3 regions of the Laceyella tengchongensis genome follow, and region 3 is predicted to be linked to each of the others. Evidence: riboswitches for the same ligand, from Rfam matches in the RefSeq annotation. Region 3 holds a riboswitch; each other region holds the start of a gene.
What was found. A riboswitch is a leader RNA that binds a small molecule or an ion and turns the genes downstream of it on or off. The one in region 3 is predicted to bind S-adenosylmethionine.
Positions count from the first base shown of each region.

Region 1 (4,258 bases), on a different contig from region 3:
ACCGTGGCTCCGTTTTTCAGTTCACTGATGTCTTTGATCTTGTTGGAATACGCGCCCATCGGCTCAATGTGAACCCCGGCCACTTTCACCAAGTGATACCCTTTTTCTTTGTTGGTGGCTTCCATCCAAGGGATGTGTTGAAAGAAATTGGCGTCGATCTGCCCTTCTTCCACACTTTTATTCGGCAACACATAATCTTGGAACGCTTGGATCTTCAACTCCACTCCCTGCTTTTCCAATTCCGGTTGAACAAACTTCAGAATTTCCTCATGCGGAATGGGCGACGCCCCCACCGTCAACACTGCCGATTCATCTTTCTTACCGCAACCCACGCCAAACGCGGCGACCAATGCGACCAAGCCCGTCGCAATCCATCTTTTCATTTTCATCATTGCCATCCTCCCATGCATCATTTTATTTAATAAAATCGATCAGAATAGGCGGATTATGTTGCGTCTACTTGCCCTGCTACGGGAAATCCCCGCTTCGACCGGCTCTTCTACTCCATTCACCGTTTGTCCAAGCGACGAACCAACCAATCCCCTACCATTTGAATGATCTGCACCATCACAACCAACAGCAAACCACAAATATACAACATGCCATCATTGAACGATTGGAAGCCGTACCTAAACGCCGCATCTCCCAAACCACCTCCGCCAACAATCCCTGCCATCGCCGAGAAGCTGATCAAGGATACGCAAGTGACGGTCAATCCGGAGACAATAGCCGGCATCGCTTCTGGCAACAGCACTTTCCAGATAATGTGCAAACGGGAAGCCCCCATCGCTTGCGCCGCTTCAATCACCCCGCGGTCAATTTCCCTGAGAGCAGTCTCCACCATTCTGGCGTAAAAAGGTGCCGCACCAGCGATCAATGGCACGGTTGCTGCTGTGGGCCCGAGCGTGGTTCCCACCAAAAACTCCGCGACAGGAAATAAGAAAAGGACTAGGACAATAAACGGTACAGCGCGGAAGATATTCACAATCGTGCCCAACGTTCGTTGCACCCACATATTCTCCCAAAAATAACCGCGATCCGAGACGGTAAGCATCACTCCCAAAGGAATTCCCAGAAGCGCGGTGAACAAAGTGGATATGCTCACCATATACAAGGTTTCCCCCAGTGCGACGGACACTTGGTTCCAATCAATACCGGTCAACATGCCCGCTCACCTCCACTCAACACTTGGCGCACGGCCTGCATCTGCGCCTCTGTCCCATCAACCCTTACGCGCAAGCGGTCATCCTGTTCTCCTGCAATGGCCCCGCTGACAACACTAAACCGAATCCCATGCTTCTTAGCCAATGCCACCAACTTATCCGCATCACCAAGCGGCAATTCAACCACTTCCCCTGACGCGTCATCGTCTTGGGTACTAGGCTGCAGCTCTTTGACAAACTGTTTAGTCAACGCCTGTTGTGGTTGGCTAAAGATGGAGGAGACCATCCCCGTTTCCACGACCCGGCCGTTTTCCATCACCGCCATCTTGTTGCAAATCTGCCGCACCACACTCATTTCATGCGTGATCAACACCAAGGTGATCCCCATTTCCCGATGAATCTCCTTGAGCAGTTGCAAAATAGATGCCGTGGTTTCTGGATCTAGCGCGGATGTCGCTTCATCGCACAAGAGAATATCCGGCTCATTGGCCAAAGCCCGTGCAATGCCAACCCGCTGTTTTTGTCCTCCGCTCAACTGGGAAGGGTATGCGTCAGCACGTTCAGCTAGTCCTACCCGCTCCAAAAGCTGATCGACTCGCTTGCGAATCTGCTCTTTCGGCAACCCTGCCACTTCTAGCGGAAAAGCCACATTTTCGCGAACCGTCCGCGACCAAAGCAAGTGAAAGTGTTGAAAGATCATGCCGATCTTCTGCCGTGCCTGGCGCAATTCTCTCTCTTTTAGGCGGGAAATCTCTTTCCCATCCACGATGACTTCACCCTTTGTCGGCATCTCCAGCCCGTTGATCAGCCGCAACAGCGTCGATTTGCCCGCGCCGCTATAACCTACGATGCCGAAGATGTCACCTCGGTTGATCGTCAACGTCACCCCGTCCAGCGCAGTCACGACCGAACTCCCATCGCGCGCCGGATAGGTCTTGACAACTTCTTTAATCTGAATCATTAAGGCTTCACCACCTTTATTAAGCAATAAAAAAATCCCTCTGCTCTGAAGATGGCAAGAAGGGATACGTCTATTGACACACCTTTCTCTCATCTGTCAGAACGAATCTGCAGGAATTGGCACCTTTCTGATGGATCTCAGATGGTTGCCGAGGGTTCAACGGGCCTGGTCCCTACCCCTCTCTTGATAAGAGAATGTTGCTGTATTCAATTATTAACATATTAACTATTGAGTTATAAATTATCATAATAAAAGACATTATGTCAATCGTTATTTATGGCTGGAAAATCTTAACCATCCACACGGGAGCAATGTCACCTTTCATTGTTACAGGAAATGTTTTTTGTTCACGGATTTATCACATTTTTACCACGAGATTACATTTAGATAACAATACGGCTACTCCCCACTAAATCAGCGGAAGCTGGCGTATAATAAAGACAGATCCTCAAATTGAACTGCTGGAGGTGCCCAACATGGAATACACGGTTGTCGGAAAATCGTTTTGGATTGGTGTGTTGAACGCGACATGTTTAAGTATCCCATTGTGGCTTCTCTTGTACTTCGGCCTAAAGCTGATTTTTTAAATGAGGCAACATCGTTGGCGCACCATTAACAAACTGACTACATCCTGGGAAACCAGGCTGATGGGTATATAAAAACGGGTGGCTTTTGCTTTGATTTAGCAAAAGCCACCCGTTTTCTCATTAACGCGCCCCATTTCCGGAGATCACGATCCAAACGGTTTTAAGCAAAATTTGAAAATCCATCTTAAACGATTGATTTCTGATGTACTCCAAGTCCAGTTCCAACTTTTCAGCAGGGGTCGCCTCATATCCACCGTTCACCTGAGCCCAACCCGTCAATCCCGGTTTCACCATCAACCGTTTCTTAAATCCCGGAATCTCTTTGTCAAATTGCTCCGTGAACATCGGTCGCTCCGGACGCGGGCCGATCAAACTCATATCCCCGCGCAGGATGTTGATCAACTGCGGCAGTTCGTCAATCCGGGTTTTGCGGATGAACTGGCCTACACGAGTGACGCGCGGATCATTCTTGGCAGCCCATTGCGGACCGTTTTTCTCTGCGTCCGTACGCATCGAGCGCAATTTGAAGATGTTAAACGTTTTGCCGTTTAAACCGACCCGCTCCTGTTTGTAGAAGATGGGACCTGGTGATTCCAATTTGATCGCGATTGCCGTCAAAATCAACACTGGTAGAGTGAAGAGCAATAACCCAATGGAAAACACGATTTCAAACCCGCGCTTAAATGCCAAATAGAAAGAGGCGGGCGTTTTCATTTCTCCGGAGAATGCGCGCGAATTGCTCTCGTAGGCTACTTTTGAACTCATCCGCAAACCACTCCTGCTGTGTATAGTATCAAATCACAATTATTTTCGGCTATCGACTAACTTTACAAAAATGACAGTAACATTACAGCAATGTTTCAAACCGATTACTGTTACCAAGTATACTGTAATCTTTCCACGTTGACAATAGCCGAATTGTGAAAAATGAAATCTTCATGGCCCGTTCTTTCAAGCATAGGGTGTGCGGGTTCTTTATTAGTGTTTACTGTTCCTTGCCCATTTTACGATATTCCGCTTGGTAATATGCGTAAGTTTTGGCCAATCCTTCCCTGAGGCTCACTCGCGGCTCCCAATCGAGCACCCGACGCACTTTTTCATTGTTGAAATAGCTGTGCTTGATGTCTCCCGCCCGATCCGGACCGTAGTTCACCTCATGCTTCACACCTGCGATTTCATCAAAGAGGCGAACCACTTCATTCAAAGAAGTGCTAACCCCAGTCCCCACATTTAACACTTCGCCGTCCCCGCGCTCAATCGCGCTGAGGTTGGCTCGAGCGATATCCTCGACATAAATGTAGTCACGGGTCTGTTCACCATCACCAAAGATGGTAAGCGGTTCACGGCCCAGCACCTTGTCGATGAAGATGGAGATCACGCCCCCCTCACCACGCGGATCTTGGCGCAAACCGTAAACATTGGCATAGCGCAAAACGGTGTAATTCAAGCCGTACAGATGATGGTACACCGACAGGTAATGCTCCACCGTATATTTGGAAACGCCATATCCGGACAAGGGGCCGATCGGATGGCGCTCATCCACAGGA
Region 1 is NZ_FXTU01000005.1:185,745-190,002, reverse strand. Features, by position in the region: gene QQZ12_RS11870 (MetQ/NlpA family ABC transporter substrate-binding protein) at 1-383, opposite strand, end outside; gene QQZ12_RS11865 (methionine ABC transporter permease) at 509-1,165, opposite strand; gene QQZ12_RS11860 (methionine ABC transporter ATP-binding protein) at 1,159-2,124, opposite strand; SAM riboswitch class I at 2,211-2,317, opposite strand; gene QQZ12_RS11855 (sugar transferase) at 2,832-3,476, opposite strand; gene QQZ12_RS11850 (NAD-dependent epimerase/dehydratase family protein) at 3,697-4,258, opposite strand, start outside.
Region 1: it holds a riboswitch for S-adenosylmethionine, as region 3 does, so the genes downstream of both, QQZ12_RS11860 (methionine ABC transporter ATP-binding protein) here and metH (methionine synthase) in region 3, are expected to answer to the same signal.

Region 2 (4,258 bases), on a different contig from region 3:
GCCTGCAAGTCTCCAAACTGCTCGATTCGCCGTTGCAATTGGGGCGGATGCGCGAACGGTTTGGGGTGCTGATGTCATCAGACGCGTGTCAGAGAATCGTCAAAGAGACATGCAATGCCAAAGCTCCCATTTTGCAGACTTTGTAATGAAGTCTGTTTTTTTATTCGCGGTGGGATGAATCATTTCGCCGCTTGCTAAACGATTCAAAGTTGGAATATTGTAAAAAGGAGGGGAGGGAAAGTGGATGAAGTTGGTTACTTATATGGTCAAAGCGGATGAACTCAATATTCAATCACAGGATGGGATGCTGGCCCGTTTGGGCTGGGTGCGGGACGGGCATGTGATCGATGTCGGGCTGGCACAGCAGTGCATGGAGTTGGCGCAAAACCTCGTCTTTCCTTATCGTCTCGCCACCGACATGCTTACGTTTTTGCAACGGGGCGAACAGGAGCGCGACTTTCTGCAACGATTGGATCAAGCACTGGGGCAGAGAGATTGGTTGCGCTTGCAAGTGGAAGGGGAACCGGTGGCATTAGCTTTGGCGGAAGTGGATCTATTTGCGCCGATCGCGACGCCGAGTAGCCTGCGCGATTTCTACGCATTTGAAGAACATGTACGGACATGCCGCCAAAAGCGGGGATTGGGCATGGTACCGCAGTGGTATGAAATCCCCGTTTTTTATTTTTCCAACCATCAGGCAGTGATTGGCCCGGAAGCGCCTGTGAAGAAACCGGCGTACACCAATCAGCTTGACTATGAATTGGAGATTGCCTGCGTCATCGGCAAAAGGGGAAAGAACATCAAGCGCGAAGAAGCTCTTGCCCATATCGCTGGCTTCATGATCATGAATGATTGGAGTGCCCGCGACGCCCAACTGCAAGAGGTGGCGGTCGGGCTTGGGCCGGCGAAAGGGAAAGACTTCGCCACGTCGCTCGGCCCCTGGTTGGTGACGACAGATGAATTGGAAGACTGCCGCGCCGGAGAGCGCTGGTCGCTTACGATGCGCGCGCGTGTCAATGGCCGTGAGCTATCCAAAGGGAATACCAAAGATTTGCATTGGACCTTCGCGCAAATGATTGAACGAGCGTCTGCTGAGTGCGAATTGGTACCTGGAGACGTGATCGGATCGGGCACGGTGGGCACAGGCTGCTTGTTGGAGTTAGGTGAGGAAGTCCATCCTTATCTCCAACCTGGAGATGTGGTAGAGTTGGAGATCGAACGGTTGGGATTGTTACGCAACACGATTGTGGAATGACATTTTCTTTTTAATGATTGACAAGTATCCTCGGTTAGCCCATAATAAATAAAAATATTGGAAAAACGATATCGGTTGTACGATTTTCTTATCCAGAGTGGCGGAGGGACTGGCCCGATGAAGCCCGGCAACCTCGGTATATCCTTACCGGAAGGTGCCAAATCCTGCAGTGCACATGTAGCACTGAGAGATAAGAAGAATGGTTTCGTCGTGTGCAAAAACCCTCTTCTTATCTAGAAGAGGGTTTTTTCTATATTCAAACACAATCATTTGGAGGGATTGGGATGGAACAGGTGCGAGTGGCACTGTTGGGCTTGGGAACGGTAGGCACCGGCGTGTGGAAGATGATTCAAAGCAACCAAGACGTGATCGCCCGGCGCACGGGCATGTGGGTAACGGTGGAGGCCATCTTGGTGCGCGATATCAACAAAGAACGCCAAGTGGAAGGAACGCAATCGTTGTTGACCACCAGTTTTGACGAAGTACTGGCCCGCGAGGTAGATGTGGTCATCGAAGTGATGGGAGGCGTCGAACCTACCCGTGATTATTTGCGGCGGGCAATGGAAAACGGTTGTCACGTTGTGTCCGCCAACAAGGAGTTGTTGGCCCGCCATGGGGAAGAATTGCGCTCATGGGCAAAGCGGTTTGGTGTGAAGTTGGCTTATGAAGCCAGTGTGGGCGGCGGAATTCCGATTATCGGTACGGTATCCCATTTCCTGAAGGCCAATCGCATATGTAAAGTTTCGGGAATATTGAACGGTACAACCAACTTCATATTAACCAAAATGAAGGACGAAGGTCGTACGTATGAGGACATATTGATAGAAGCGCAACAAAAGGGATACGCTGAAGCGGACCCGACGGCAGATGTCGAGGGGATCGATGCTGCCCATAAACTGTCGATTCTCTCGCGCCTCGCTTTTGATGTGCATGTGCCTGTCGATCAAATTCAGCGGGTGGGCATCACGCAGGTCTCCCCGATCGAATTGGACTTGGCCGATCAACTTGGTTTTGCGGTTAAATTGCTCGCTTCTGCTGAACAATATGGTGAAAACGGCCCAGTGTCCTGCTCGGTATCCCCGACCCTGTTGCCGCTGTCCCATCCCTTGTCCAATGTGAACGATGTGTACAATGCCGTGCATGTGGAGGGGGACTTTGTTCAGGATCTTACGCTGATCGGCCAGGGGGCGGGTGAGAAGCCGACCGCCAGTGCTGTGGTGGAGGATTTGTGCAACTTGTGGCGGCTGACGGGACAGACCGCCGGCAAAGCGGCTCCCCGCGCATTGTTATTAGAGAGTGCGGATGGAGACGGCTCGCGCTTTCATCTCTTGTCTTTTCCGTCCGCGCAAGCATCGGCTGGCCAAGTGGTCGGGCACCTGGAGCGGGCGGATCTATCGGTGCAGGCATGGAAGGCGGCGCAAGAGGGGGAAACGACGTGGTTAGCGTTGATCGCCAACGGATGGGAGCGAGGGCAAGCGGACCGCTTGTTGCGTGAGCGGAGCTTGGCAGTGACTTGGCACGCAAACCGTCCCGTTGTGGGCGGAGGAGTTCCATGGGGCTCTAAGGCGGTGCCGTTGGCTAAAGCGGCGGGCGACCAGTGAACAGGCAGAATTCAAGCTTTCGGTTTTTTAGTTAGTCTGGCGGCCACTAATGGCCGTCTTTTTTTAGGGATCACCTGCCGTCAGACCTGCGTTTTCAAATTGTTTCGGGTACAATAGGATAAGCGCATTTATTAAGGAAAGGAAAACGGCAGATGAACAAGTCAACCAAGCAAGCAAAACAGATTCGCTTGAAGCGGGGGGAGGTGATCCAGCTTCCCATCCGCCGCATCGGCATCAATGGCGAGGGCATAGGCCACTACCAAAAGCAAGTGGTTTTTGTGGAAGGCGCTGTACCGGGTGAAATCGTGGTCGCCCGCGTGGTACAAGTGGAACCCAAATTTGCCAAAGCCCAACTATTAAAAGTGAAGAAAAAATCGGCTTATCGGGTGGAACCGCCGTGTCCGGTGTATCGGGAGTGCGGTGGGTGCCAATTGCAGCACATTGACCGCCGGATGCAGAAGCGCTTGAAGCGGGAGTTGGTTGCCGAGAGTTTCGCCAGGTACGCTGGTTTGCGAGATGTGCCGATCAGCGAGACTGTCACGATGGATGAACCGTGGTCGTATCGCAACAAGGCGCAATTTCCTTTGCGGCGTATGGGCGGTCAAGTCTCCATGGGCATGTTTTCCGCCGCTTCCCACCAATTGGTTGATGCGAGTGCATGCATGGTGCAACATCCCAAGCTGAACGAAGCCCTCTACGAAGCCAAGCGACTGGTGGAGGAGTTGGGGGTGGATATCTATGATGAGCGGAAACATCGCGGCACACTCAGGCATCTGGTGGGGCGGATTGCTTTCGCCACAGAAGAAATCCAGTTGGTGTTGGTCACCCGGACGAAATCATTTCCCGAAGAAGAAGCTTTTGTGCGTGAAGTGACCCGACGGCTACCTCAAGTGAAAAGCGTAGTGCTGAACCACAATCCAGATAAAACCTCACTTGTTTTTGGAGAGGAATCCCGGCTGTTGTGGGGGAATGAGAAGCTGATTGAACGATTGGGAGAATTGACGTTTGCGTTATCCGCCCGGGCCTTCTTTCAGCTGAATCCCGCCCAGACCGTCCGGCTGTATGACGCGGTCAAACGAGCGGCTCGCCTGACAGGGACAGAAACCGTGATTGACGCCTATTGCGGAGCGGGAACCATCGGCTTGTGGTTGGCTTCTGAAGCGAAGCGTGTCATCGGCATGGATACGGTGCCTGAAGCCGTTGCCGATGCCAAGGAGAATGCCAAATTAAACGGTATCGCCCATGCCGAATATTACGTGGGTGCGGCGGAAACGCTTTTGCCCAAGTGGATCAAAGAAGGATTGCGGCCGGATGTTATCGTGGTAGACCCGCCACGGACCGGATTGGGACAGCCTTTGTTGCAGGCTCTGATGCGGACAAAGGTGCCGCGCGTGGTATATGT
Region 2 is NZ_FXTU01000002.1:640,755-645,012, reverse strand. Features, by position in the region: gene QQZ12_RS06840 (MGDG synthase family glycosyltransferase) at 1-146, shown strand, start outside; gene QQZ12_RS06835 (fumarylacetoacetate hydrolase family protein) at 245-1,255, shown strand; SAM riboswitch class I at 1,341-1,452, shown strand; gene QQZ12_RS06830 (homoserine dehydrogenase) at 1,540-2,856, shown strand; gene rlmD (23S rRNA (uracil(1939)-C(5))-methyltransferase RlmD) at 3,009-4,258, shown strand, end outside.
Region 2: it holds a riboswitch for S-adenosylmethionine, as region 3 does, so the genes downstream of both, QQZ12_RS06830 (homoserine dehydrogenase) here and metH (methionine synthase) in region 3, are expected to answer to the same signal.

Region 3 (4,258 bases):
GAATTCGGAAAGGATAGGTCGCGATGAACATTTTGGAAATGAGTGAAGTGGGCAAATACATTCGTAAAGTGAGAAAGGAACGGGGATTGCGGCTGGAAGATCTCTCTGACCAGCACATCTCCACTGCCACTATCAGTAACATCGAGCGTGGCGTACCTCATGTGAACAAAGACAAAGTGTTGTATCTCATGAACAAACTGGGTTTGGATCTGAGTGAAGTGCCCGACATGATCGAAAAGGACACTGGGAGCATCGAAAGCTTGCAAGTGAAATTCACCGCGATTGAAACCATGATCCAACTTGGCAACTATCAACGCGCTTTAGCTCTGTTGTCCGATTTATCCGATGAGGTTACCTCTCAACACCAAGCGACGATTCACTACCTCAAAGGGCGCATTCATTTTATCAAGCGGGATTGGCGCAAAGCAGAAAGGGAACTGAGCGAAGCCATCCGTCTCGCTTATCAGGACCCCTACTCCCCCAAAGTCAACTTGGAGGCGGCCAGTTACTTGTGTCTGTCAGAATGCCGTATGCAACACAAGGACTGGGAGCAAGCGCTGAAATATGTTGAGCGAGGGCTGGACGCTTTAACTGATGAAGAAGAAATTTTCGAACAAATGCATGTGAAGCTTTTGCTCGCTCGGATCGAAAATCTGCAAAAACTGGATCGGGCCGATGAGGCATTGCGTGGTGTCGATGAGGTGTGGGCTCTGTTGCCGCAGATTCGCTCACGCCAGCTGATCCTCCAGACGTATGCGCTTCGGGCAGAACTCCTGCGCAAGATGAAGCTTTACCAAGATGCTATCCGCTATGCCCGCGAAGGAAGCCAAATCGCCGTGGGTAGCAGGGAGTATGGGGGGATGTTCCGATTGTGGTCGGTGCTGGCTCACTCCTATCAAGACGCGGGCCAACTGGCTGATGCAGAGGTTGCATTTGAGTTTGTGCTGGAGCTGGGAGAGCATGTGAGCGACAAAGAGGATTTGGTGCAAGCGAGCTGTTCGTTGGGACAAGTCTATCTCATGCAAGGGAAAATGGAACAAGCGCGAGATATACTGAAACAGGCTTTGGACATGGCGGAACGCATTCACCATGGTTTGTTGACCAGCACGGCACTGATCTTGTTGGGGCAAGCGATGAAAAATATGAACCATTACCTGGATGCTATCGAATATTTCCAAAGCGCTGGCAAGATTGCGGACAAAAATAAGTTAAAAGACCGCGTCTACCAGTGTTATTATGAACTGGCAGATTGTTATGAAAAAATTGGTGAAGAAGCGAAATTCCAGGAAGCGACCCAACGGATGTATCAAACGCAAAAAGAGCTCAACAAAAACAAACTGTATTTGTGAATTTGATTGACACGGTTTTGCGAAATAGCTATATTATTGAGATATAAAAATAATCTCTTATCCAGAGTGGCGGAGGGACTGGCCCAATGAAGCCCGGCAACCTGTTGGTTATTCCAATGTGGTGCTAATTCCTGTCAGAGAGTGTTCTCTCTGAAAGATGAGAGTGATAAGCGAGCGGCAAACACCTTTCATCTTTCGGAGATGAATGGTGTTTTTTTATTTTGAGGAGAGGGTGGAGCCAGCATGGCCAAGCAGTGTGTGTCTGAACGACTGAAAGAGAAGATCCTAATCTTGGATGGCGCGATGGGGACGATGTTGCAACAAGCTGCGTTGACGGCGGCGGACTTTGGGGGGGAAGCCTTAGATGGGTGCAACGAGATGTTGAACCTGACCCGCCCTGATCTCATCGAGTCGATTCACGATGCCTATTTCGCGGCGGGGGCAGATATTGTAGAAACCAACACCTTTGGGGCGACTCCCATCGTGTTAGCAGAGTATGAAAAGCCTGAATTGACGGAAGAGATCAACTTAGCGGCGGCGCGGTTGGCGGTGAAATCATGCCGCAAGTTCTCAACGCCGGAATGGCCGCGCTATGTTGCCGGGGCGATGGGTCCGACTACCAAAACGCTGTCCGTGACCGGTGGCACCACCTTTGACGAGCTGGCCCAAGGCTATTATTTGCAGGCAAAAGCTTTGATTCAAGGGGGCGTTGACTTTCTCTTGTTGGAAACATCGCAAGACACGCTAAATGTCAAAGCGGGGAGTGTGGGTATTGAGCGGGCGTTCGCTGAATTAGGTGTCACCTTGCCGGTGATGGTCTCCGGCACGATTGAACCGATGGGAACCATGCTTGCGGGACAGACGATTGACTCTTTTTATGTGTCGATCGAGCATCTCAAACCGTTTGCCGTGGGCTTGAATTGCGCGACCGGCCCCGAGTTCATGACCGACCATATCCGCACCCTGGCGGGGATGGCTCGATGCGCCGTCAGTTGCTACCCGAATGCCGGTTTGCCTGATGAAAACGGTGACTATTTGGAAACGCCGCAAGCGCTGGCCCGTAAAATGGCCGATTTTGCGGCTAACGGTTGGCTCAATATTGCCGGGGGCTGTTGTGGCACCACGCCTGATCACATCCGGGCGATGAGCGAAGCATTGGCTGGCATTAAACCACGCCAGTTGCAAGCCACACATGCTCCCGCTGTATCGGGAATTGAGGCCGTTTTCTTAGAAGACAACCGCCCCATTTTAGTTGGGGAGCGGACCAATGTTATCGGTTCGCGCAAGTTTAAACGCTTGATCGTGGAAGGGAGTTATGAGGAAGCATCAGAGATCGCCCGCAAGCAGGTGAAAGGGGGAGCCCAGGTGATCGACATCTGCCTGGCCGATCCTGACCGTGATGAATTGGCTGATATGGAGAAGTTTTTGTCGTTTGTCACCAAGAAAGTCAAAGCGCCGCTGATGATCGACTCTACTGACCCCCAAGTGATTGCCCGGGCATTAACTTATACGCAAGGCAAAGCAGTGATCAATTCCATCAACTTGGAGGACGGCGAGGAGCGCTTCCAAGAGGTGTTGCCGCTGGTGAAGCGATTTGGAGCCGCGGTGGTGGTTGGAACCATTGATGAACAGGGCATGGCTGTTTCACGGGAGCGCAAACTGGAAGTGGCATTGCGATCGTATGAATTGTTGGTGGAGAAATACGGCATTGCGCCAGAGGACATCATTTTCGATCCATTGGTGTTCCCCGTGGGCACAGGTGATGAACAGTACATTGGGTCGGCCGTGGAAACGGTGGAGGGGATCCGCCTGATCAAAGAAGCGCTTCCCGGCACTGCCACCATCTTGGGTGTGTCCAACGTCTCCTTCGGCTTGCCATTGGCGGGTCGCGAAGTCCTTAATGCCGTTTATCTGTATGAATGCACCAAAGCCGGTTTGGACTATGCCATCGTGAATACCGAAAAACTGGAGCGCTACGCTTCGATTTCGGAAGAGGAACGCCGTTTGGCGGAGCGATTGCTCTTTGACACCAACCAAGCTAATTACGATGCAGTGCTGGCTGAATTCACGGCCTTTTATCGAGACAAAAAAGTGGAAGAGAAAAAGCAATCAGACCATCTGACATTGGAGGAGCGCTTGGCGCGCTATGTGGTGGAGGGAAGCAAAGACGGCCTGTTTTCCGACCTGGATGAGGCGCTGACCAAATATAAGCCGCTTGACATTATTAATGGGCCGCTCATGGCGGGCATGGATGAAGTGGGGCGCTTGTTCAACGACAACCAACTGATTGTGGCCGAGGTGTTGCAGAGCGCCGAAGTGATGAAAGCGTCCGTGGCTTATCTGGAGCCGCATATGGACAAAGCGAAGACGCATGCCAGGGGGAAAGTGATCTTGGCGACAGTAAAAGGCGATGTCCATGACATCGGCAAGAATTTGGTGGAAATCATCATGGCCAATAACGGTTATGAGGTGGTGAACCTCGGCATCAAGGTGCCGCCGGAACAACTGATCGAAGCAGCGCGGCGTGAGCGTCCAGATATGATCGGGTTGTCAGGCTTGTTGGTGAAGTCTGCCCAACAGATGGTAGTGACTGCGCAGGATTTGCGAAAAGCTGATATTCATGTGCCGATGCTCGTCGGTGGGGCGGCGCTGTCACGCAAATTTACGGATACCCGCATCTCTCCCGAATACAATGGCCCGGTCTTGTATGCCAGAGACGCCATGAATGGCCTTGAATTGGCAAACCGTTTGATGAATCCGGAAGAACGGGATGCGCTGGAGGCCGAGTTGCGGGCGAAGCGAGTCAAATCGCAAGCGGCGAACACCGAAGTGAAAGCGAGTGTGCAGGTGGCTGTGCGACGTGTCAGCGACATCAACCGCCAAGCCCCGCTGTTCGTCCCGCCCGACTA
Region 3 is NZ_FXTU01000004.1:147,351-151,608, forward strand. Features, by position in the region: gene QQZ12_RS10175 (tetratricopeptide repeat protein) at 24-1,349, shown strand; SAM riboswitch class I at 1,404-1,513, shown strand; gene metH (methionine synthase) at 1,593-4,258, shown strand, end outside.